Linked DNA regions of Blastochloris viridis. The protein of the gene in region 2 binds, or shares a complex with, the protein of the main gene of each other region. Links are inferred from orthologs where the notes say so. Each region holds a gene or a part of one and is shown on either strand. Other genes may lie near its edges.

Region 1 (8,774 bases), 2.6 Mb from region 2 along the record:
CGGGCCTGCTTGGTTTCGCGATCAACGAGGGTGAGCACCTTCATCTTGTGATGGTAGGCGCGGCGCACCGGCTTGCCGGGCTCGCGACCGATAAAGGTCTCGTCCACTTCCACGATGCCGCCTTCGCCGCCCATGGGCGCGAGATCGCCAGAGCGCATAGCCTCGCGGATGCGGTGCATCATGAACCACGCCGTCTTATACGTGACTTCAAGGATGCGGTGCATCTGGTGCGCGCTCACGCCTTTTTTGGAAGCGCAGATCAGATAGACCGCCTGTAGCCACTTGTGCAGTTCGACATGAGAGGACTCGAAGACCGCTCCCACGCGAACCGTGAACTGCTTGCGGCAGTCGGCGCATTTACGAAGGCCAATGCGGGTCTTCGCCAGATCATAGTGCTTACCCATGTTGCCGCAATGCGGGCAGACAGGCCCCTTCGGCCACAGGATCGCCTCGACATGGGCGAACGCGGCGGCTTCGTCGTGAAAGAAGGGCTTGGAAAGCACGGACATGACTTATCTCCTTGAGATTCAAGGTACTAAATCATCCGTGGTTCGTCAAGTATATAATCGCCTTTGCTTTGGGGAAGATGCGGGGTCCCCCGCCGGCGGGATTTGGCGTATGCGTCGTGCCATGCTGACAGCCTTCACCCTCCGCCCCGCCGCGGACGGCGACGTTCCCGCCATCACCGCGATCTATGCAAAGGCCGTGCGCACCGGCACCGCCTCCTTCGAGCTCGACCCGCCCGACGAGGCCGAGATGCGCCGCCGCCTCGACGTCGTCACCGCGTTCGGCGGGCCCTATCTGGTGGCGGCCGGTGCGGACGGCGGCGTGCTCGGCTACGCCTACGCCGGGGCCTACCGCACCCGGCCGGCCTATCGCTTCACGGTGGAGGATTCGATCTATCTGGCCGAGGGTGCCTGCGGCCGCGGCATCGGTCGCGCCCTGCTCGGCCGGCTGATCGCCGAGACCACCGCGCGCGGCTTTCGCCAGATGGTGGCGGTGATCGGCGACCAGGACAACGCGCCCTCGATCGGCCTGCATGCCGCGATGGGGTTTCGCATGGTCGGCTCGCTGGTGTCGACCGGCTGGAAGCACGGCCGCTGGCTCGACAGCGTGCTGATGCAGCGCCCGCTGGGCGAAGGCGACGGCCTGCCACCGCCGCCCGGACGCTGACTCAGCCAGCCACCAGCCGCACCGGCTTGTCGAGCGCGCTCAGCACCCGGGCGAGGTCGGAGCCGCGCTTCAGGATCAGCCCGGTCGCCGTCACCACGCTGTAGGCGCCCTGCTTGCGGGCGAGGCGCGGGACCTTCTCGACCCGATACAGCGCCACCTCGGCCGAGCGCCGAAACACCGAGAACACCGCGCGGTCCTTGAGAAAGTCGATGGCGTAGTCGCGCCATTCGCCGGTGGCGACCTTGCGGCCGTAGAGGTTCAGGATGCTGTCGAGTTCGCGACGGTCGAAGGTGATGTACGCCGGCGCGGCTCCGATGGCGGCGATGGCGGCGGGCGGCACGGTCCAATCGACCGGCATGCCGCCGCGGGCCTGGCTAGGGTCGATGTCGTCCAAGCGCGCCTCCTGCTGGAGAATGTCACCCTTGCGTCATGATCGCTGGAATTTGGCGGCGTTCAAGCGGAAACGGCGGCATCGCCGCGGCCCAATCCCGCAAGGCTCAGTCATGGCAGCCCAAGGCGTACGCCATTATTTTCGGGCGGCCGGAACAACACGAGAGTCTCACGGTTATTGAGCCAAGGACCGACCGGCGCGGTGCCTCGGCAAAACCCCAGCCCCCCAGCCCCCGGGGTATAGCTCGGTCGGTCCACCTTTCGGCCGTGACGGCCTGAGCGTGAGAAACGCCCAGGCTAGAGCATTTTCCGCACAAGTGGGTTCCGGTTGTGCGAAAGAAAATGCGAAATTACAAAGACCTAGAGCATCTGACCTGATGCAGTCAGGTCGGATGATGCTCTAGCCTGCTGCCGACAGCGCCGTCAGATCGGTCGAGTTCGATGTTCGCCACCCTCGCAGGGTGGCGTTTTGGTATCGGGCTCAGCGCAGCGCCGCGGTGGCGGCGCCGATCACCGGCCCGAGCCGCCCCTCCGGCGCATCCTGCACCAGCACCACCACCAGATCGCAGCCCTCGTCCAGCCACTCGGCGGTGTCGAGGCTGACGGTGACCCTCCGGCCGCTCCAGCTCGCGACCTTGGTCATCGACCGCACGACGTTGCGATAGGTCGCGGTGCGGCCGGCATTCTCGCCGCGGCCGATGTCGACCCGGACGCGGCGCTGGACGCCGAGCGCCCACACCTCGCCGCTGCGGCCGCCGGCGTCGGCGATGGTGACGTCGACGCGGCCATCGCCCGGCTCGGCCGACACCCGCACCGGCAGCGTGGCTCGGGTCAGCGCCCTGGCGGTGCGCAGGGCGTGCTCGATGGTCGCCCGGTCATGGCCGGGCGCCGACTCGCGGCCATTGACGACCATCTGCGGCGTGAACAGCCGGCGGTCGCCGAGCGATGCGGCATAGGCCCGCTGGCGCGCGCTGTTGCCGGGCTGCGCCAGCGTGTCCTTCCAGCCGAGATAGTCCCAGTAGTCGACCGCCAGCGACAGCGCGATCACGCCCGGCCGGTCGGCCAGCTCGCTGATGTAGGAATCGGCGGGCGGGCAGGACGAGCAGCCCTGGCTGGTGAACAGCTCCACCACCATGGGCGCATCGCCGCTGGCGAACGCCGCGGCCGGGGCGACCGGGGCCAGCGCCAGCACAACACTGAGGATCCGCAGGGGCAGCTTCATCGAGCGTTGTCATAAACCGCGCCGCGTCCGCGGAGGAGTCACGTCTGTGTGTGGCCTCGCCGCCGCACGCAACGGCCGGCGGCGAGGCCACCGATTTACGCCGCCAGCCCGCGCAGCACGTAGTGCAGGATGCCGCCGTTCTTGAAGTACTCGAGCTCGTCGAGCGTATCGATCCGGCTGAGCAGCGGCACGTCGAAGGTCTCGCCATCGCCGCGCGTGATTGTGGCGGTCAGGGTCTGGCGCGGCTTCAGGCCGTTCTCCAGGCCCTTGATGGTGACGGTCTCGTCACCCTTCAGCCCCAGGCTCTGCCACGAGGTGCCCTCGAAGAACACCAGCGGCAGCACGCCCATGCCGACCAGGTTGGAGCGGTGGATGCGCTCGAACGACTGGGCGATCACCGCGCGGACGCCGAGCAGGTTGGTGCCCTTGGCCGCCCAGTCGCGCGAGGAGCCGGTGCCGTATTCCTTGCCGGCGAACACCACCAGCGGCACCTTCTCCTTGCGGTAGCGCATCGCCGCGTCATAGATCGGCAGTTCGTCGCCGGAGGGATAGTGGACGGTGAGCCCGCCCTCCTTGCCGCCCAGCATCTGGTTCTTGATGCGGATGTTGGCGAAGGTGCCGCGCATCATCACCTCGTGGTTGCCGCGGCGGGTGCCGTACTGGTTGAAGTCGGCCACCGGCACGCCGTGCGCGGTGAGGTACTTGCCGGCCGGGGACGCCGCCTTGATCGAGCCGGCCGGCGAGATGTGGTCGGTGGTGATCGAGTCGAGGAACAGGCCGAGCACCCGCGCCTTGTCGATGTCGGTGATCGGCTTGGGCTCGGCGCCCATCCCGACGAAATAGGGCGGGTTCTGCACGTAGGTCGAGGCGTTCTCCCAGGTGTAGGTCAGGCCGCCGGTGACCTTGATCTTGCGCCAGTTGGCATCGCCCTTGAACACGTCGGCGTATTTGGCCTTGAAGATCTTCTTGGTGACGAACTTGCGCACCAATGCGGCGACGTCGCGCTGCGAGGGCCAGATGTCTTGAAGGAAGACCGGCTTGCCGTCCTTGCCGGTACCGAGCGGCTCGGTGGTGAGGTCCTTTGCGACCGAGCCGGCCAGCGCATAGGCCACCACCAGCGGCGGCGAAGCGAGGTAGTTGGCCTGGACGTCCGGGTTCACCCGGCCTTCGAAATTGCGGTTGCCCGACAGCACCGCGGCGGCAATCAGCTTGTTGTCGTTGATCGATTTGGACACCGCCTCCGGCAGCGGGCCGGAATTGCCGATGCAGGTGGTGCAGCCGAACCCGACCAGGTTGAACCCGACCTTGTCTAAGTCCTTCTGCAGCCCGGCCGCCGCAAGATACTCCGCCACCACCTGCGAGCCCGGCGCCAGCGAGGTCTTCACCCACGGCTTGGCCTTCAGCCCCTTGGCCACCGCGTTGCGGGCGACGAGGCCCGCCGCCATCATCACGTAGGGGTTCGAGGTGTTGGTGCACGAGGTGATGGCGGCGATCGCCACGTCGCCATGGTGCAGCTCGTAAGCGGCGCCCTCGACCGGGGCCGCCTTGTCCTGTTCGCCAGGACGCTTGAACTCTGCTGCCAGCGCCTCGGCGAAGCGCGCCTTGACGTCAGGCAGCAGCACGCGGTCCTGCGGCCGCTTCGGCCCGGCCACTGACGGCTCGACGGTGGAAAGGTCGAGCTCCAGCGTGTCGGTGAACACCGGCTCGGGCGTGGCGCGGGTGCGGTAGAGCCCCTGGGCCTTGGCGTACTTCTCGACCAAGGCGACGCGGGCCGACTTGCGGCCGGTGTCGGCGAGGTAGCGCAGCGTATCCTCGTCGGTCGGGAAGAAGCCGCAGGTGGCGCCGTATTCGGGGGCCATGTTGGCGATGGTGGCGCGGTCTTCCAGCACCAGGGCGTTGAGGCCGGAGCCGAAGAACTCGACGAACTTGCCGACCACACCCTTCTTGCGCAGCATCTGCGTGATCGTCAGCACCAGGTCGGTGGCGGTGACGCCCTCGCGGATCTTGCCGGTGAGGCGGAAGCCCACCACCTCCGGGATCAGCATCGAGATCGGCTGGCCGAGCATGGCCGCCTCCGCCTCGATGCCGCCGACGCCCCAGCCCAGCACGGCGAGGCCGTTGATCATGGTGGTGTGGCTGTCGGTGCCGACCAGGGTGTCGGGATAGGCCACCTCGACGGTCGCGGCCTTGCCGCGCTTGATCACCTTCTCCTTCTTGGTCCACACCGTCTGGGCGAGGTACTCAAGATTGACCTGGTGGCAGATGCCGGTGCCGGGCGGCACCACCGAGAAGTTGGCGAACGCCGACTGGCCCCATTTGAGGAAGCGGTAGCGCTCGCCGTTGCGCTGATATTCCAGATCGACATTCTGCTTCAGCGCCCGTGCGGTGCCGAAATTGTCGACGATCACCGAGTGGTCGATGACGAGGTCGACCGGCACCAGCGGGTTGATCTGCTTGGGATCGCCGCCGAGCGTGGCCACGGCGTCGCGCATCGCGGCGAGGTCGACCACCGCCGGCACGCCGGTGAAGTCCTGCATCAGGACGCGCGCCGGGCGGAACGCGATTTCGCGCTCGGACTTGCCCTTCGACGTCAGCCAGTCCGCCATCGCCTTGATGTCGTCCTTGGTGACGGTGCGGCCATCCTCAAAGCGCAGCATGTTCTCCAGCAGCACCTTCATCGAAAACGGCAGGCGGGAAATGCCTTTCAGTCCGTTCTTCTCGGCGGCTTTGAGGCTGTAATAGGCGTAGGTCTTCGTGCCGACCGTGAGAGTCTTGCGGCACTTGAAGCTGTCGAGCGAAGTCATGGCGGAAGCCGTTCCCGAATGAAGGTGAAATCTGGCACGCCGCACAGGGCCAATGCCGAGAGTCCGGCCAAGCCAACTGGCCACCCCCCAAGATCATTGCGACGGCACTGCGGCTTATAGCCCCTTCAAACAACACGCGCGAGATCTGCCGAAACGCCTGCGACGAATGTCGCAATTTGAGGCGGCAAAGCCGGCCCGCCGCGGCGCGATCGCCGTCGCTACCGGCGTGTTGCGAGCGCCGCCGGCACGCCGGGGCCTCTTGCGCGCGGGGAGCGGGCGTGGTGTTGGTCTTCTCCCGTCCCGTTTCGCCGGTTTCTCTCGTCATGCCGTCACAACAGCGCCTCGTCGGCGAGCGTCTCATCTGCGAACGCGGCGGCCGCGAGGTGTTTCGCGACCTCTCGTTTTCGCTCGCCGCCGGTCGGGCGCTGGCGCTGGTCGGGCCGAACGGCGCCGGCAAATCGTCGCTGCTCCGCCTCACCGCCGGACTGGTGCGGCCGGTGTCGGGCACGCTGGAGCTTAAGGGGTTCGACCCCGAACTCACCGTGGCGGAGCAGGCGCACTATCTCGGCCATCTTGACGCGTTGAAGCCGGCGCTCACCGTGGCGGAGAACCTCGATTTCTGGATCCGCGCCCTCGGCGGCGGCCCCGGCGTTGCGCTCGGCGTCGCGCTCGACCAGGTCGGGCTGGCACGGCTCGCCGAGCTGCCGGCGCAGTATCTCTCGGCCGGCCAACGGCGGCGGCTGGCGCTGGCCCGGCTGCTGGTGGTGCATCGGCCGCTGTGGCTGCTCGACGAGCCGACCACCGCGCTCGACGTCGCCGCTCAGGCGCGGCTGTTCGAGCTGATCGCCGGCCACCTTGCCGCCGGCGGCTTGGTGATGGCGGCAACCCACCAGCCGCTCGCCGTCACCACCGACGAACTCAAGCTCGCCGGGGAGGCGGTGCAATGACCGCTTTGACGTCCATCGTCTTGCGCGACCTGCGGCTGGCCGTCCGCGTCGGCGGCGGCGCCTTCGTCGGCGTGCTGTTCTTCCTCACCGTGGTGGTGGTGATGCCGTTCGCCATCGGCCCGGACCTCAATCTCTTGCGCCGCATCGGCCCGGCCATCCTGTGGGTCGGCGCGCTGCTGGCGAGCCTGCTCGCGCTCGACCGGCTGTTCGCCCAGGATCAGGAGGACGGCACGCTCGACCTCCTCTTGATGGCGCACACCCCGCTGGAGCTGGTCGCCGCCACCAAGGGCCTCGCCCATTGGATCGCCACCGGCGTGCCGCTGGTGCTGGCGGCGCCGGTGCTGTCGCTGCTGCTCAATCTGGAGCCGGCGGCGATCGGCGCGGTGGTGCTGACGCTGCTGGTCGGCACCCCGGCGCTTACCTTCATCGGGCTGGTCGGCGCGGCGCTGGCGGTGACGCTTCGGCGCGGCGGCCTGTTGGTGGCGGTGCTGATCTTGCCGCTGTCGATCCCGATCCTGGTGTTCGGCATCTCGGCCTCGAACGCCGCCGTCACCGGCGGCGTGCCGTTCGGGGCGCCGTTCACGATCCTGTGCGCGCTCTCGCTCGGCAGCCTGGTGCTGGGGCCGGTCGCCGCCGGCGCCGCGATCCGGGCCGGGCTCGACTGAGGCGGAACGGACGCCGCCGCCTACGTGGATTCGCTGGCCCTTGACGCAGCGCATTGCAGGCCGCCGGCTCTCCCGGTAAAAGCCGCCCATGGCGCTCATCGATCTGGCTAATCCTACGCGGTTCCTCGCGTTCGCCCGCACGCTCATTCCGCTTTGCGGTGCGCTCGCCGCCGGCCTGCTCGCCGTCGGCATCTACTTCGCTTTCTTCGTGGCCCCGGAGGACTATCAGCAGGGCGCCACCGTCCGCATCCTCTACATCCACGTGCCCTCCGCCTGGCTGGGCATGGCCTGCTACGTGGTGATGACGCTGTCGGCGATCGGCACGCTGGTGTGGAAGCACCCGCTGGCCGACGTATCGCAGAAAGCCGCCGCCCCGATCGGCGCCGCCTTCACCCTGTTGTGCCTGCTCACCGGCGCGCTGTGGGGCCGGCCGATGTGGGGTACCTACTGGGTGTGGGATGCCCGGCTGACCTCGACCCTGGTGCTGCTGCTGATCTATCTCGGCCTGATCGCGCTGTGGCGCACGGTGGAGGACCCCGGCCGCGCCGGGCGTGCCGCCGCGGTGCTGACCCTGGTCGGCGCGGTGAACATCCCGATCATCAAGTTCTCGGTCGACTGGTGGAACACGCTGCATCAGCCGACCTCGGTGATCCGGCTCGACGGCCCGACCATCCATTCCTCGATCCTGACGCCGCTGCTGATCATGGCGCTCGGCGCCACCGCGCTGTTCATCACGCTGCACCTGTCCGCCATGCGCAACGAAATCCTGCGCCGGCGTGTTCGCACGCTGCGCATCCTCGCCGCCCAGCGCGGCGCCACCGCGTGAGCCCGTCATGATCGACCTTGGACCGCACGCCCTGTTCATCCAGCTCGCCTGGGGCGCCGCCGTGGCGATCACGCTCGGCCTGATCGCCTGGGTGATGCTCGACTATCGCGCCCGCCGCCGCGAACTCGCCAAGCTCGAGGCCGTGGCCGACGCCCGGCGCCGGCCGGCCGCGACGACGCCCAAGCCGGCGGCGGCGGTGGAAGGAGCCGGCCTGCCATGACCTCGACCGAAAAGACCCCTGCCGCCCCGCGCCGGCTGAGGCTCGCGCTGCTGCCGCTCGGCCTGTTCGCCGCGCTGACAACGCTGTTCTGGGTCGGGCTGTTCTCGGGCGACAAATCGAAGATTCCGTCCGCCCTGATCGGCAAGCCGGTGCCGGCGTTCGCGCTGACGCCGCTGCCGGGCAGCGGCCTGCCGGGGTTCGGCGCCGACACGCTGAATGGCCAGGTCACCTTGGTGAACGTGTGGGCGTCGTGGTGCATCCCCTGCCGTGAGGAGCACCCCCAGCTGGTCGAACTCGCCAAGGACCCGCGGTTCAAGCTTTATGGCCTGAACTACAAGGACAAGGACGACAACGCCAAGGCGTTCCTCGGCCGGTTCGGCAATCCCTATGTCGCGGTCGGTGTCGACCCGTCCGGCCGCACCGGCATCGATTGGGGCGTCTACGGCGTGCCGGAAACCTTCGTCATCGGCCGCGACGGCACCATTCGCTACAAGTTTATCGGCCCGATCATGCCGGACACGTTGAAA
Region 2 (12,621 bases):
CAATTCGGCGATGTTGCCGGCCAGCGTCTCGCCCTGGAAGGTGGTGAGAAGGTAGATGTTGGAGCCGGGCTGGCGCGAACGCCAGTCGATCACCGCCGCCAGCCGCCTGATGCCGCCGCGGGAATAAATCTCCGACAGCGCCGCGATCTCGGTATCCAGCGTTTCCTGGATCTGGCTGAACACGAGGTTCTGGGTGTGCCAGCCGAGATAGGCCACCAGCGAGGCCGCAAACGCCAGGAACACCGCCAGATACACGGCCATCAGCTTGAAGGCCGTGGTGCGGAACAGCTTACCGAGCGCTGTCACGGATCACGTATCCCGCCCCGCGCATGGTGTGCAGCAGGGGCTTGGCGAAGCCCTTGTCGATCTTCGAGCGCAGCCGCGAGACGTGGACGTCGATGACGTTGGTCTGCGGGTCGAAATGATAGTCCCACACGTTCTCCAGCAGCATGGTGCGGGTCACCACCTGGCCGGCGTGGGTCATCAGGTATTCGAGCAGCCGGAACTCGCGCGGCTGCAGCGCGATCTCGGTGCCGGCGCGGATGACGCGGCGGGCGAGGCGGTCGAGTTCAAGATCGCCGACCTTCAGCACGGTGGCGGCGGCGGCCGGGGTGCGGCGGCGGCCCAGCGCTTCGACGCGGGCGAGCAGCTCGGAAAAGGCGTAGGGCTTGGGCAAATAGTCGTCGCCGCCGGCCCGGAGGCCGCGGACGCGGTCGTCGACCTGGCCGAGCGCCGACAGGATCAGCACCGGGGTATGACGGTCCTCGGCGCGCAGGGTCTCGATCACCGACAGTCCGTCGCGCTTGGGCAGCATGCGGTCGACCACCAGCACGTCGTAGTCGCCTTCGCGGGCCATGTGCAGGCCCTCCTCGCCATCACCGGCGTGGTCGGCGAGATGGCCGGATTCGTTGAAGGCCTTGACGACGTATTCGGCCGCGGCCGCGTCGTCCTCGATCACCAGAATGCGCATGGCCGGATCCGTGGAGGTCGAGCCGGCGACTCGAGCAGGCGCGACTCGGGCAGCGGCGACTCGGGTATCAGACATGGCATCCTCTCCGAAATCGCACCCAGGGGCGAGTGCAGCACTGAAGATGGGACAAAAGGCGGGGCGGGAGGCGTGGCCTCCCGCCCGTCGGTCCTGCGGCAGCAGGGGCGACGAAAGCGACCGCAGGTCCGAATGGATGAGCCAGGCGGGCGTCAGCCCTGCCCGACCTTGAGCGCGACGAAGCGGCTGGACTCGCCGTTCTTGACGCGCATCAGCACGCTGCGCTTCTTGGCGTCGGTCGCCGCCTGCACCGCCTCGCGAACATCGCCAATGCTGCCGACGCTGCGGCCGTTGACGTCGAGGATCTGGTCGCCCTGGCGCAGCCCGGCGGCGGCGGCGGGGCCGCCCGGCTCGATGTCGCGGACCGCGACACCGGAACCGTCGGGCGTGGGTGCCAGCGTCAGCCCGAGGTGGGGAACGCTTCGGTCAGATGGCACCTGACCGAAGCGCTTCGGGGCCTGCTGGTCGTCCGGAAACTGGCCGGGCTTCAACTCGACAGTGCGTTCCTTGCGGTCGGAGACGACGGTGAGCTTGATCGCCTCGCCGGGCTTCTCGGCGGCGATGCGGCGGGCGAGCTCGCGGGCGTCGCGCACCGGCTTGCCGTTGACCTGGGTGATGACGTCGCCGGCCTTGATGCCGGCCTTGGCGGCGGGACCGTTGGGCTGCGGATCGGCCACCAGCGCACCCTCGGCCTTGCTCAGACCGAGGCCGTCGGCGATCTCGGCGGTAACCGGCTGAATCTGCACGCCGATCCAGCCGCGGGTCACCGTGCCGTGCTCGCGCAGGCTGGTGACCACCGTCCGAACCGTCTCGGCCGGAATGGCGAAGGCGATGCCGACGCTGCCGCCGGACGGCGAGAAGATCGCGGTGTTGACGCCGATCACCTCGCCATCGAGGTTGAAGGTCGGGCCGCCGGAATTGCCGCGGTTCACCGGCGCGTCGATCTGGACGAAGTCGTCATAGGGTCCCGAGCCGATGTCACGGCCGCGCGCCGAGATGATGCCGGCGGTCACGGTGCCGCCGAGGCCGAACGGATTGCCGACCGCCACCACCCAATCGCCGATCCGCGGAGCCTTTTCGCCCAGCGTCACGAACGGATAGGAGCCGCCGTCGACCTTGAGCAGCGCGAGGTCGGTGCGCTGGTCGGTGCCGACCACCTTGGCGTTGAGGGTGCGGCCATCGTCCGTCACCACCTCGACGCTGGCGGCGCGATCCACCACGTGGTTGTTGGTGACGATGTAGCCATCGGCGGAGATGAAGAAGCCGGAGCCCTGCGACTGGCCGAAGCGGTGCGGCTGGCGCGGGCCGAAGCCGTGCGGACCGCCGCGGCCGAAGCGCTCACCAAACTCGCGGAAGAAGCGCTCCATGCCGCCGGGAGGCATCGGCGCGGCCTCATCGTCCTCGCCGCCGAACTGCATCGGCTCGGCGACGGTCTCGGTCTTGACGCGGACGCTGACCACCGCTGGCCGCACCCGCTCGACCACGTCGGCGAAGCTGAACGAGGATGCGGTGAGGCGGTTCGGCGTGGCCTGGAGCTGGGCAGTCTGGGACTGGGTCGACTGGGCCTGGGCAACGTCGCGGACCAGCAACGGCGACAGGCTGAACGTGCCGACGCCCAGCAGCGCGAGCACGGCGACGCCGGCGAGCAACCGGTTCCGGCGCGGCGAGCGCGACCCAGACGACGGCGGAGTCTGAACGATGGGGGACATCTGAGATCTCTCCGAAACGGGCATTGCCGCCCTGTTGAGCCGGAGAGTGACGTTCTCCACCTTACCGCGGGCTGGAGCGTCGATGAAAGTTTGGTAATTCCGCGGCCGCGACCCTATCCTAACGTCATTGCGGCCGGCCCTGGTGGCGGACCTGCGCCGTCAAAATTCAAGAGTTTCGGTACCGCTAACACTTTGATTCAGAATATTTTATCAGCTCGAAAGTCACGAACCCAACAGCCGGCTGGATCCGCCGGAGTGACTACAGCTGAACGCTGCACGCCGAGACTTGACCACTGCTCGGCGGCACCCCACTGTTCGATTGCATCCCAGGAGGCGCCTTCAACCTCTCTTTGCCGCACCGGGCCCATTGCGTGGGGCAACCAAGGGCTTCCGGGTGAACGGCGAGATCGCGATCCGCGGATTTGTCTTTTTCACTGAATTTTGTTGTAGGGCTAAAGTATGGATGAAATTTTTCCTTGGGGCTGGGGCAATGAGGTTCTCTACCGCATGTGTCGCGAAAGACCTCAACACACCGATAACGATGTAATTTCCGGCAAATTATGGTTGATAGGACGCGCCTACTCCGCCGCAATCGAGCGCGGCGCTGGAGATGCCATCATCGCAGGCAAAGATCTACATCAGACCATCGCACCGGAGATCAAGGCATCACCTCTCGACGCTTGGCTTAAAGAAATTTCTGACATTGAATTCGTTGACAAAGAAAATCTATCCCGCGTACTCGCTGTCCATCAGCGATTTACACTTCTCATGAAAAGACTTACGAAACGCGAGCGGCGGTCGTTCACCTCAAAATACTTACATTTTCATAATCCAAACGCTTTTTTTATTTACGACTCCCGCGCCACGGCTGCGGTCAGAAAGTGTGTCGGTCGCCGACGCTTCCCTATCCCGAACTCGTGCACAGAGGCAGATGACGTCTACGCGACGTTCGTCCTGCGGTGCATCGAATTTCGAGATACGGATGCCAAGAGCGGCCAGCCGCCGCTGACACCGCGTCAATTGGATCAATTACTGTTGGGTTATGGACTGCCGCCCCGATAAATTAAACATAGCGACCTGAAAAGTTGTCATCAGGAGAGTATTTTTCGGCGACGGCGCCACGAAATCCGGCCTGATCGCCCCGAGTTCGCGTCACTCCGAGCGCAGCAGGTCGGCGACGCGCTTTTCCTCATCCGCGCTCAGCGCCGCGGTGGCGGTAGCAGCGGTGCGGCGGCGACGGGCTGCGACGACGATGCCGATGCCGCCGCCGACGAGGATGGCGAGCGGGCTCAGCCACAGCAGGACGGTCGACAATTCCCACGGCGGCCGCAGCCGCACGAAGTCGCCGTAGCGCGCCACCAGGAAGTCGAACACCTGCTGGTCGTTGTCGCCGGCCTGGATGCGCTCGCGCACCAGCACGCGCAGGTCCTTGGCGAGGCCAGCGTCGGAATCGTCGATCGACTGATTCTGGCAGACCATGCAGCGCAGCTCCTTGGAGAGCTCGCGCGCCCGCGCCTCCTGCGCCGGATCGGACAGCACCTCGGAGGGCTGCACCGCGAGCGCGGGCAGCGGCGCCGCCAACGCCAGCGCCACGATCGCGCCGCGGAACCAGTGCTTGCGTAAGACGATGCTGAATGCCTGGATCATGACGTTCAATCGACCTCCAGATGACGGCTCCGTCATCGGCAGAACCGGGCTGTTGTCCCTTCCCCGTTGCGGGAGAGGGCGGCGACGTTTGGGCGAAGCGACATCCGGGCCGGGCGGGTCACGGGTTTGCCCCTCGCCCGCCCTCGCGGAGCCTGTCCCTTGGGCCGGCCGAAGAAGGCCGGACCCGAGGGCTTCGGACGCCCTCTCCCGCACCGGGAGAGGGATAGCGGCACTCACTCGGCCGGCTGCAGCGTGGCGCTGCGCATCTTGGCGGTGCGCGGCGCGCCGATCCGGTAGCGCCGGTCCGACAGCGACAGCCCGCCACCGGCCACCATCACCAGACAGCCGAGCCAGATCCACAGCACCAGCGGCTTGTCGTAGATCCGCACGTCGATCGAGTTCTCGGTGAAGGTCTCGCCCGGCGCGATGTAGAGTTGCGAGAAGCCGTGGGTGAGCAGCGCCGCCTCGGTGGTCGGCATCCGCCGCGCCAGGAAGATGCGCCGCGACGGCTCGACGGTGCCGATGGTCTTGCCGTTGCGCGACACGGTGAAGCGCGCGACGCCCTCCTGATAATTGGGGCCGTTGCGCGGGAACAGCGACTCCAGCGTCAGGGTATAGTCGGAGATGCTGACGCTCTCGCCGATCTTGACGCGCTGCACCACCTCGCTCTTCCAGGCGCTGTCGCCGACGATGCCGAGGATGACGAGGCCCATGCCGATATGGGCAAAAGCGGTGCCCCAGGCCGAGCGCGGCAGGCCGCGGGCGCGGGCGAAGCTCACCTTGAGCGGCACCCGCCACAGCGCGGCGCGCTCGGCAAGGTCGGCCAGCGCGCCGACGATGATGAACACCGCAAGCCCGACCGCGAGCGGCGCCAGCACCGAGCCGCCCGTCACCAGCGCCAGCAGGATGCCGGTGGTGAACACCGCCGCCGCGATCGCCACCAGCAGGCGCTGGACGACACCGAGCAGATCGCCGCGCTTCCAGGCCAGCAGCGGCCCGAACGGCATCGCGATCAGCAGCGGGATCATCAGCGGCACGAAGGTGGAGTTGAAGAACGGTGCGCCGACCGAAATCTTCTCGCCGGTGATCGATTCCAGCGCCAGCGGATAAAGCGTGCCGACCAGCACCGCCGCGCACGCCGCCGACAGGAACAGGTTGTTGAGCACCAACGCGCCCTCGCGCGACACCGGCGCAAACAGCCCGCCCTGCTTCAGGGTCGGCGCCCGCCAGGCATAGAGCGACAGCGAGCCGCCGATGAACAGCACCAGGATGGCGAGGATGAACACGCCGCGCGCCGGATCGGTGGCGAACGAGTGCACCGAGGTGAGCACGCCCGAGCGAACCAGGAAGGTGCCGAGCAGCGACAGCGAGAAGGCGAGGATGGCGAGCAGCACCGTCCAAACCTTCAGCGCCTCGCGCTTCTCCATCACCACCGCGGAGTGGATCAGCGCGGTGCCGATCAGCCACGGCATGAACGAGGCGTTCTCGACCGGGTCCCAGAACCACCAGCCGCCCCAGCCCAGCTCGTAATAGGCCCAGTACGAGCCCATCGCGATGCCGAGGGTGAGGAAGATCCAGGCGGTCAGCGCCCACGGCCGCACCCAGCGCGCCCAGGCGGCGTCGAGCCGGCCGTCGATCAGCGCCGCCACCGCGAAGGCAAAGCAGATCGAGAAGCCGACATAGCCGAAATAGAGCAGCGGCGGATGGATGGCGAGGCCGACGTCCTGCAGGATCGGGTTGAGGTCGCGGCCCTCGATCGGCGCCGGGTCCAGGCGCAGGAACGGGTTGGAGGTGAGCAGGATGAACAGCAGGAACGCCAGCGCCACCCACGCCTGCACCGCCAGCACGTTGGCCTTCAGCGACTGCGGCAGGTTCTTGCCGAACACCGCCACCAGCCCGCCGAACAGGGCGAGGATGAGAACCCAGAGCATCATCGAGCCCTCGTGGTTCCCCCACACGCCGCTGATCTTGTAGATCAGCGGCTTGGCCGAGTGCGAGTTCTCGTAGACGTTGGCGACCGAGAAGTCGCTGGTCACGTAAGCCCAGGTCAGCGCCGCAAACGACAGCGAGACGAACAGCGCTTGCGCCAGCGCCACCGGCGCGGCGGTGCCCATCAGGGCGTCGTCGCCGGTACGCGAGCCCCACACCGGCAGCACCGACTGCACCAGCGCTAAGGCCAGCGCCAAGATAAGAGCGTAATGGCCGAGTTCGGCGATCATGAGCGTGTCCCTACCGCGCGATGTGTTTCACTGAAATCGCCGGCGCGCATTAAGCCTTCGTTTGAGCACGGTGCTCTCGCAAAATCGGGGCCCGCCTTTGCGCATCATGAAGCTGCCCCCGCATGATGCTCCCGCAAAACCGGTGTCCACGTTTGCGCATCATGCTCTACCGCGGCGTCGAGGGCGTGCTGGCTGCCGCCCCCGGTGCCGGCCCCTCGCCCTGCCAGTGGCCCTGCTTCTTCAGCGCGTCGGTGACTTCGCGCGGCATGTAGTTCTCGTCGTGCTTGGCGAGCACGGTGTCAGCGAGGAACACGCCGTCGGGGCCGAGGCTGCCCTCGGTGACGACCCCCTGCCCCTCGCGGAACAGGTCGGGCAGGATGCCGGTATAGGCGACGGGAATGGCCTTGTTGCCATCGGTCACCTTGAACCGCACCTTGAGCTGTTCGCCGCGCTCGATGGTGCCGTTCGCCACCAGGCCGCCGAGGCGGATGCGCTCGCCGGGCGCCACGCCCTTCTCGACCACGTCGGTCGGCGAGTTGAAGAACACGATGGAATCGTTGAGCGCGACCAGCACCAGGCCGGTGGCGACTGCCAGCACGGCGAGTCCCGAGCCGATCAGAGCGAGGCGACGTTGCTTGCGGGTCATGTCCGCTACCCTTCCGATGATCCCGGTCTCATACCGGATCCGGGCGACCGCGGGATCAGGATCTCTTTTGATCCGGATATCCGGCCGAACCAGACCCTCGTCGAAAAACGGCAAGCCGGCCGGCCAGGGCCTCAGCCGCCCAGGCCGAGCCCCTTGGCGAAGGTCTCGACATTTCTCAGCTTGTCCGGTTCAGCCTGCAGCGCCGTCCGGGCGTCAGCCAGCGCGGCGCGGGCCTTGTCGGCCTCGCCGAGCGTCATGTGGCCGCGCATCAGCCGCATCCAGCCTTCAACGTCGCCGCGGTCGTTTTGCAGCTTCTGCGCCAGCATCTCGACCATGGCGCGAACCATGGCGGTCTGCGCCTCCGCCGAAGGCTCGGCGGCCGGCTGCATGTTCTCGACCCGCGGCCCCGGCAGCACATTTGCGGCCTCGGGCTTGCCCGCGTCGAGGTTACTCGCCTCGGAGGACTTGCCCGCCTCGGACTTGCCCGCCTCGGACTTGGCGGCCTCGGCCGCGATTTCTGCGAGCGATTGTTCCAGCACCTCGCGCCAGGGCGAATCCGGCGCGGTGTCGGCAAGCTGCATCCGCCACCGCGCGGCGGCCGATTCACGCTTGCCCTCCTGGTGGTCGGCAACGCCAAGGAAGTAGCGCGCCTTGGGCTGCCTGGCGTCCATCGCTGCGACCCGCTCGAAGATCGCGCGCGCTTCCGGGGTGACGACGTCGCCGGCCGCAGCGAACATCGACTCGCCGAGACCGGCCAGCCGGTCGGCGCTCTCGCCCAGCAGTCGCATCGCGTTCTGGTTGGCCCGCACCGCATCGGCGTAGCGGCCCGAGCGCATGTAAACCGGCGCCAGCACTTCCCAGCCGCGGCCGTCGTCCGGGTTCTCCGCCAGGCGCGCCTCGACCTGCTCGATCAGCACGGCGAAGTCCTGGTGATTGGAGGGCGCGTCGCGGCGCGCCGCGATCGGCTGGTCGGGCAGATCCGGCACGCCGATCACAAGATAGGTACCGACCGCCAGCATCGGCACCACCACCAGGCCGGCGGCGGCGACCGCCCAGCCCCGCGCGCGCGCGGCACCCGGCGCAGAGGCGGCAAGGCGATCAGCAGCGGCCAGCAGCCGGCGCTTGACCTCGACGCGGGCGGCGCCGGCCTCGGCGGCGGTGATCTGGCCGCCGGCCAAATCGCGTTCAACCTCAGCGAGTTGATCCCGGTAGATGGCCAGATCGGGCGCGGCTGCGGCCGTCCGTCGACGAACCAGCGGCAGCAAGACCGCCAGCGCTGCCAGAGCAGTCATCGACGCCAACGTGACCCAGAACACCATTCTTCCCTCCGCAACTCGACCTGTCGGTTGCGACGCGGCACGCCGGAATTTTTCCGGGACCCTACGCAGCCGGAGCCGGCCGGTCCTTGCGGAGCATCAAAGGGAGGAATGCGTCGACGTCAAGATCGGGCGGCCTATCGGCGCTCGCCGGCCGGCTCGGCCTGCCTTCCCTGCGCAGCGAGATCGACCGCCCTGGTCAGCGTTTGTGCGTAGCCGGGACCGAACACCCGGCCGGAGAGCTGAATTGCCGCGTCGAGCTGCGAGCGCCGGAACGGCTTCTCGACGTCGCTGGCGACGCGAAGGCCATCGATCAGCGTGGCGGTGCCGGTGTCCAGCAGCGCGTTCAGTTCGGAGGTGGCGCGCTGGGTCGCCTCGTTGAGGGCGATCTCGCCGGCATAGGTGCGGCACAGCAGGAGAAGGTCGATCGCCTCCTCCGCGGTCGCGACGTCGGCGGCGGAAACCGCCGGTTCCGACGCCGCCTCCTTGCGGGTACGCATCTTGAGCAGGCGGCGGATGTCGGTGCTGCAGGCGGCGATTTCCGTCGACAGCAGCGCGGCGATGTCCTTGCGGATCGCCGCCAGCCGGCGGCTCCAGGCGGAATCGCCGCGCAGGTCGAGCTCGGTGCGGAACCCGCGGGCGTCGTCGTGGATATCCTTGACCACCGGCGCCAGCGCGGAAAAGTCGCGCCGCTTCATCAGCGCCTTCAGCAGCGCCACCTTGCGGTCGAGATCGGCGAAGGCTAGCTCGACCGCGGCCGCGAACGGCGTTTCGGCGATCTTGGCGGCAACGTCGGTCTCGGCCGCCTTGATGGCGACGCGGACGATCTGCCAGGGCTGGGCCAGCCGCCTCATCAGCAGCGCCAGCGCGTAGGGCAGCACGTCGGGGTGGCGCGCCATCGAGCCGTTGAACACCGCCCGCGCCGCGTCCAGGTTCTGATCGGACAGGTTCTTGATGGAGGTCGGCAGGCGGCCACCGATGGCCCCCAGCGCGTCGCGGGCGCACAGGATCGCCAGCACGTCGCGCAACTCCTCGACCTCGCGCTGGGAGCCGAGCTGCGCGGACAGCTTGCGGGCCGCCACCTCGTCGCGCGCCGCCGCGGTCAGCGCGGCGCGGATGCGGATGATGGTGTGGTCCTGGAAGCTCTTGGCGATGCGCAGTGCCGAGGCCTCATCGCCCGGCTGCAGCGTGGTCGCGACCGCAACGGTGAACGCCTTGATGTCGGCCGGCAGCACATCGCGGCTCAGCCAGGTCCAGATCGGCTCCAGGCAGGCGCGCGGAATGACGCCGCGAATCTTGGTCGGCGAAACCTCGTCGGCCAGGAACGGCTCGACCGGCAGAAAGAACAGCTGCTGGGGGCTGGTGATGCGGGGCTGCGGCGCCTCGGCCGGCGAGGCCGCGGTGCCGCGCAGCTCCTGGAGAACGATGGTCGCGGTGTCGTCGCCGGCAGCGGCTTCGCGCTCGAGCTTTTCGACGACCAACGCACGGGCTTCGGGCGTGAGGTTCTCCAGATAGCTCCGCAGCTTGTCGATCGCATTGCGCGGCTGCGCCATGCCGGCCCCCCCATCCATTCGAAAGATCGAGGCAAGCTATGGCGGCGTCGTTTAAAATTCGGTATTCGCCCGGCCACCGCCCCGGAAATTAACGGATTTTCGAACGGTGGCCGGCGGCGAATCAGCCGACCGGCCGCCAGGCCCCGTCGGGCTCGCGGCAGGCGGTGCCGCGCGCGGTCTGCGGCCGGCCGTCGATATAGATGGTATGGGTGTACTCGCGGCAGTCGCGGCCGGAGCGCTGATAGGACGGGCCGGGCACCACGGTGCCGTAGTGGCCGTTGTCGGGGTTGCGCCAGGACACCGGGGCGCCGGAGCGGCCCCGTTCGAGCGCCTCGACCTCCGCAGCATAAGCCCGCTGGCGGTCCTGCTCGTCGAGCTGGGCGCCAATGACGCCGCCGATCAGGCCACCGATCAGGGCACCCGCCACCACCGAGCCGACGTCGCCGTGTCCGATGGCGCTGCCGGCGAGGCCGCCGATGATCGCGCCGGTGCCGGCCCCGACCACGGTCTTGGTACCGGGCCCATCATCGGTGGTGGTGCAGCCGCCGAGCGCGAGGACGGTCGCGACCGCGACGAAAGACTTGCGGACATGCATCGGCAACACTCCGGAATTGGCGACGGGCTTGGCCCTGGGCGTGACGGCGAACCGGCCGGCGAGTCGCGGCCTGTGCTTCGGGTAGGGCGGGATTCCGGCGAAAGCTGGGCTTGGAGGCGGGCACGCCAGGCGCCCTACCCCGCCGGCAGGATGAGCTCGGCGCGCAGGCCCCCGATCGGCGCGGCGCCGAGCACCAGGCGGCCGCCATATTCGGTTGCGGTCTCCACCGCGATGGCAAGGCCGAAGCCGGAGCCGGGCTTGGTCTCGTCCAGCCGCTTGCCGCGCTTGGCCACCGCCTCGCGCTGGTCGGCGGTGAGGCCGGGGCCGTCGTCGTCGATCACCACCCGCAGGAAGCGGCGATCGAGCGCATGGGCGGCCGGCTCGGCCAGCACCTCGATCTCGACCCGGCTCGACGCCCATTTGGCGGCGTTGTCGATCAGGTTGCCGATCATCTCGTCGAGATCGTGCCGCTCGCCGCGGAACTTGAGGTCGGGGTCGAGCGCGGTGGCGAAGGTGAGCCCGCGCCCGGCGTGGATCTTCTCCAGCGTACGCACCAGCGCGGCGATCGCCGGCGCGACCTCGGTCAGGCTAGCGACGTGCGCGGCGGCGGCGGCGATGCGGGCGCGGTCGAGGTGGTGGCCGACCTGCTCGCGCATCACCGCCACCTGCTCGCGCACCTTGGCGGCGAGCGCGTCGTCGCGGCCGGCGGCCTCGTTGAGCAGCACCGACAGCGGCGTCTTCAGGGCATGGGCGAGATTGCCGACGTGGGTGCGGGCGCGCTCGACCACCTCGCGGTTGGCGGCGACCAGGGCGTTCATCTCGCGCGCCAGCGGCGCGACCTCGCGCGGGAACGGGCCCTCCAGCCGGTCGGCGGTGCCGGCGCGGATCGCCGCCAGGCCCTTCGACAGCGCCTGCAGCGGCCTCAGCCCATAGCCGACCTGGAACAGCGTGGTCAGCACCAGCAGCAGGCCGAGGCCGGCGAAGGTGGTGCCGATCGCAAGGTTGAAGCCGGCGCTCTCCTCGACGATTTCGCGAGCGTCGCCGCCGACGGCGACCAGCAGCCGGCCGTCCTCGCCGAGGTCGATGGTGCGTTCGGCGAGCCGCAGCGGCTGCTCGCCCGGGCCGGCGACGTAGCCGTGGCGAATGCCGTCGGCGTCCTCCGGCACCGCGCGCTGATCCAGCCGCAGCAGCGTGCTGCCGAACAGCGAGCGCGAGGCGCGCACCTCGGCCGGGGAGCTGTCGACCCGCACCACCTGCCAGTACCAGCCCGACAGCGGCAGATCGAACAGCGGCTCGCCGAGGTCGCCGTCCTCGGCGCCCGATTCGGACACGGCGACGGCGGCCACCAGCGCCTTGAGGTAGATGGCGAGCCGGCGGTCGAACGCCCGCTCCAGCGCCCCGGAATACAGCGACGACAGCCCGATGCCGGTGGCCAGCAGCACCAGCGACGTCACCACCGCGGCCGACAGAAACAGCCGCAGCGCCAGCGACGAGCTGGAGCCGGCGCGCCGGTCGGCCTCCGGCTGCGGAGGATGCCGCGTGTTCTCAGCCACCGCCCATTCCACCTGCGCCGACGACGCTGCCGGCCGGCCCCGCCCGCCGCGTTGTCGCACAATCCGGCGACGAAGATGAACCGGTTTTGCGCGCCATGGTTTAGCTGGCGCCGGCGGCCGGGGCGAGCACATAGCCGAGGCCGCGCACGGTCTGGATGACGTCGACCCCGAGCTTCTTGCGCAGGCGGCCGACGAACACCTCGATGGTGTTGGAATCGCGGTCGAAATCCTGCTCGTAGAGATGCTCGACGATCTCGGTGCGCGACACCACCCGGCCCTGGTGGTGCATCAGATAGGCCAGCAAGCGATATTCGTGCGAGGTCAGCTTGACCGCCAGC

The links.
Region 1: the proteins of ccmE (region 2) and ccmB are in contact, whole or in part, in a solved structure (PDB 8CE8), measured with the Escherichia coli proteins. The link is inferred for Blastochloris viridis from one-to-one orthologs.

What each region holds. Positions count from the first base shown.
Region 1 is NZ_CP012946.1:235-9,008, reverse strand. Bases 5,411-8,366 are described here. They hold ccmB (heme exporter protein CcmB), read left to right. Parts: upstream 5,411-6,532; coding sequence 6,533-7,201; downstream 7,202-8,366. Other genes in these bases: BVIR_RS00005 (DsbE family thiol:disulfide interchange protein), read left to right, coding at 8,244-8,366; ccmD (heme exporter protein CcmD), read left to right, coding at 8,035-8,247; BVIR_RS00015 (heme ABC transporter permease), read left to right, coding at 7,290-8,027; ccmA (heme ABC exporter ATP-binding protein CcmA), read left to right, coding at 5,913-6,536; acnA (aconitate hydratase AcnA), read right to left, coding at 5,411-5,589. In the rest of the region: BVIR_RS00050 (IS1595 family transposase), read right to left, coding at 1-509; BVIR_RS00045 (GNAT family N-acetyltransferase), read left to right, coding at 619-1,173; BVIR_RS00040 (DUF2794 domain-containing protein), read right to left, coding at 1,175-1,531; BVIR_RS00035 (DUF1223 domain-containing protein), read right to left, coding at 2,045-2,785; more of acnA, read right to left, coding at 2,881-5,410; more of BVIR_RS00005, read left to right, coding at 8,367-8,774. UniProt on the Escherichia coli protein: Required for the export of heme to the periplasm for the biogenesis of c-type cytochromes.
Region 2 is NZ_CP012946.1:2,592,526-2,605,146, forward strand. What follows is about bases 5,527-8,413. They hold ccmE (cytochrome c maturation protein CcmE), read right to left. Parts: upstream 7,267-8,413; coding sequence 6,787-7,266; downstream 5,527-6,786. Other genes in these bases: BVIR_RS11350 (heme lyase CcmF/NrfE family subunit), read right to left, coding at 5,527-6,620; ccmI (c-type cytochrome biogenesis protein CcmI), read right to left, coding at 7,398-8,413. Also shown: BVIR_RS11330 (sensor histidine kinase), read right to left, coding at 1-306; BVIR_RS11335 (response regulator transcription factor), read right to left, coding at 290-970; BVIR_RS11340 (Do family serine endopeptidase), read right to left, coding at 1,198-2,754; BVIR_RS16900 (hypothetical protein), read left to right, coding at 3,214-3,816; BVIR_RS11345 (cytochrome c-type biogenesis protein), read right to left, coding at 3,907-4,401; more of BVIR_RS11350, read right to left, coding at 4,635-5,526; more of ccmI, read right to left, coding at 8,414-8,585; BVIR_RS11365 (hypothetical protein), read right to left, coding at 8,720-10,135; BVIR_RS11370 (RT0821/Lpp0805 family surface protein), read right to left, coding at 10,257-10,730; BVIR_RS11375 (ATP-binding protein), read right to left, coding at 10,865-12,283; BVIR_RS11380 (response regulator transcription factor), read right to left, coding at 12,384-12,621. UniProt on the Escherichia coli protein: Heme chaperone required for the biogenesis of c-type cytochromes. Transiently binds heme delivered by CcmC and transfers the heme to apo-cytochromes in a process facilitated by CcmF and CcmH.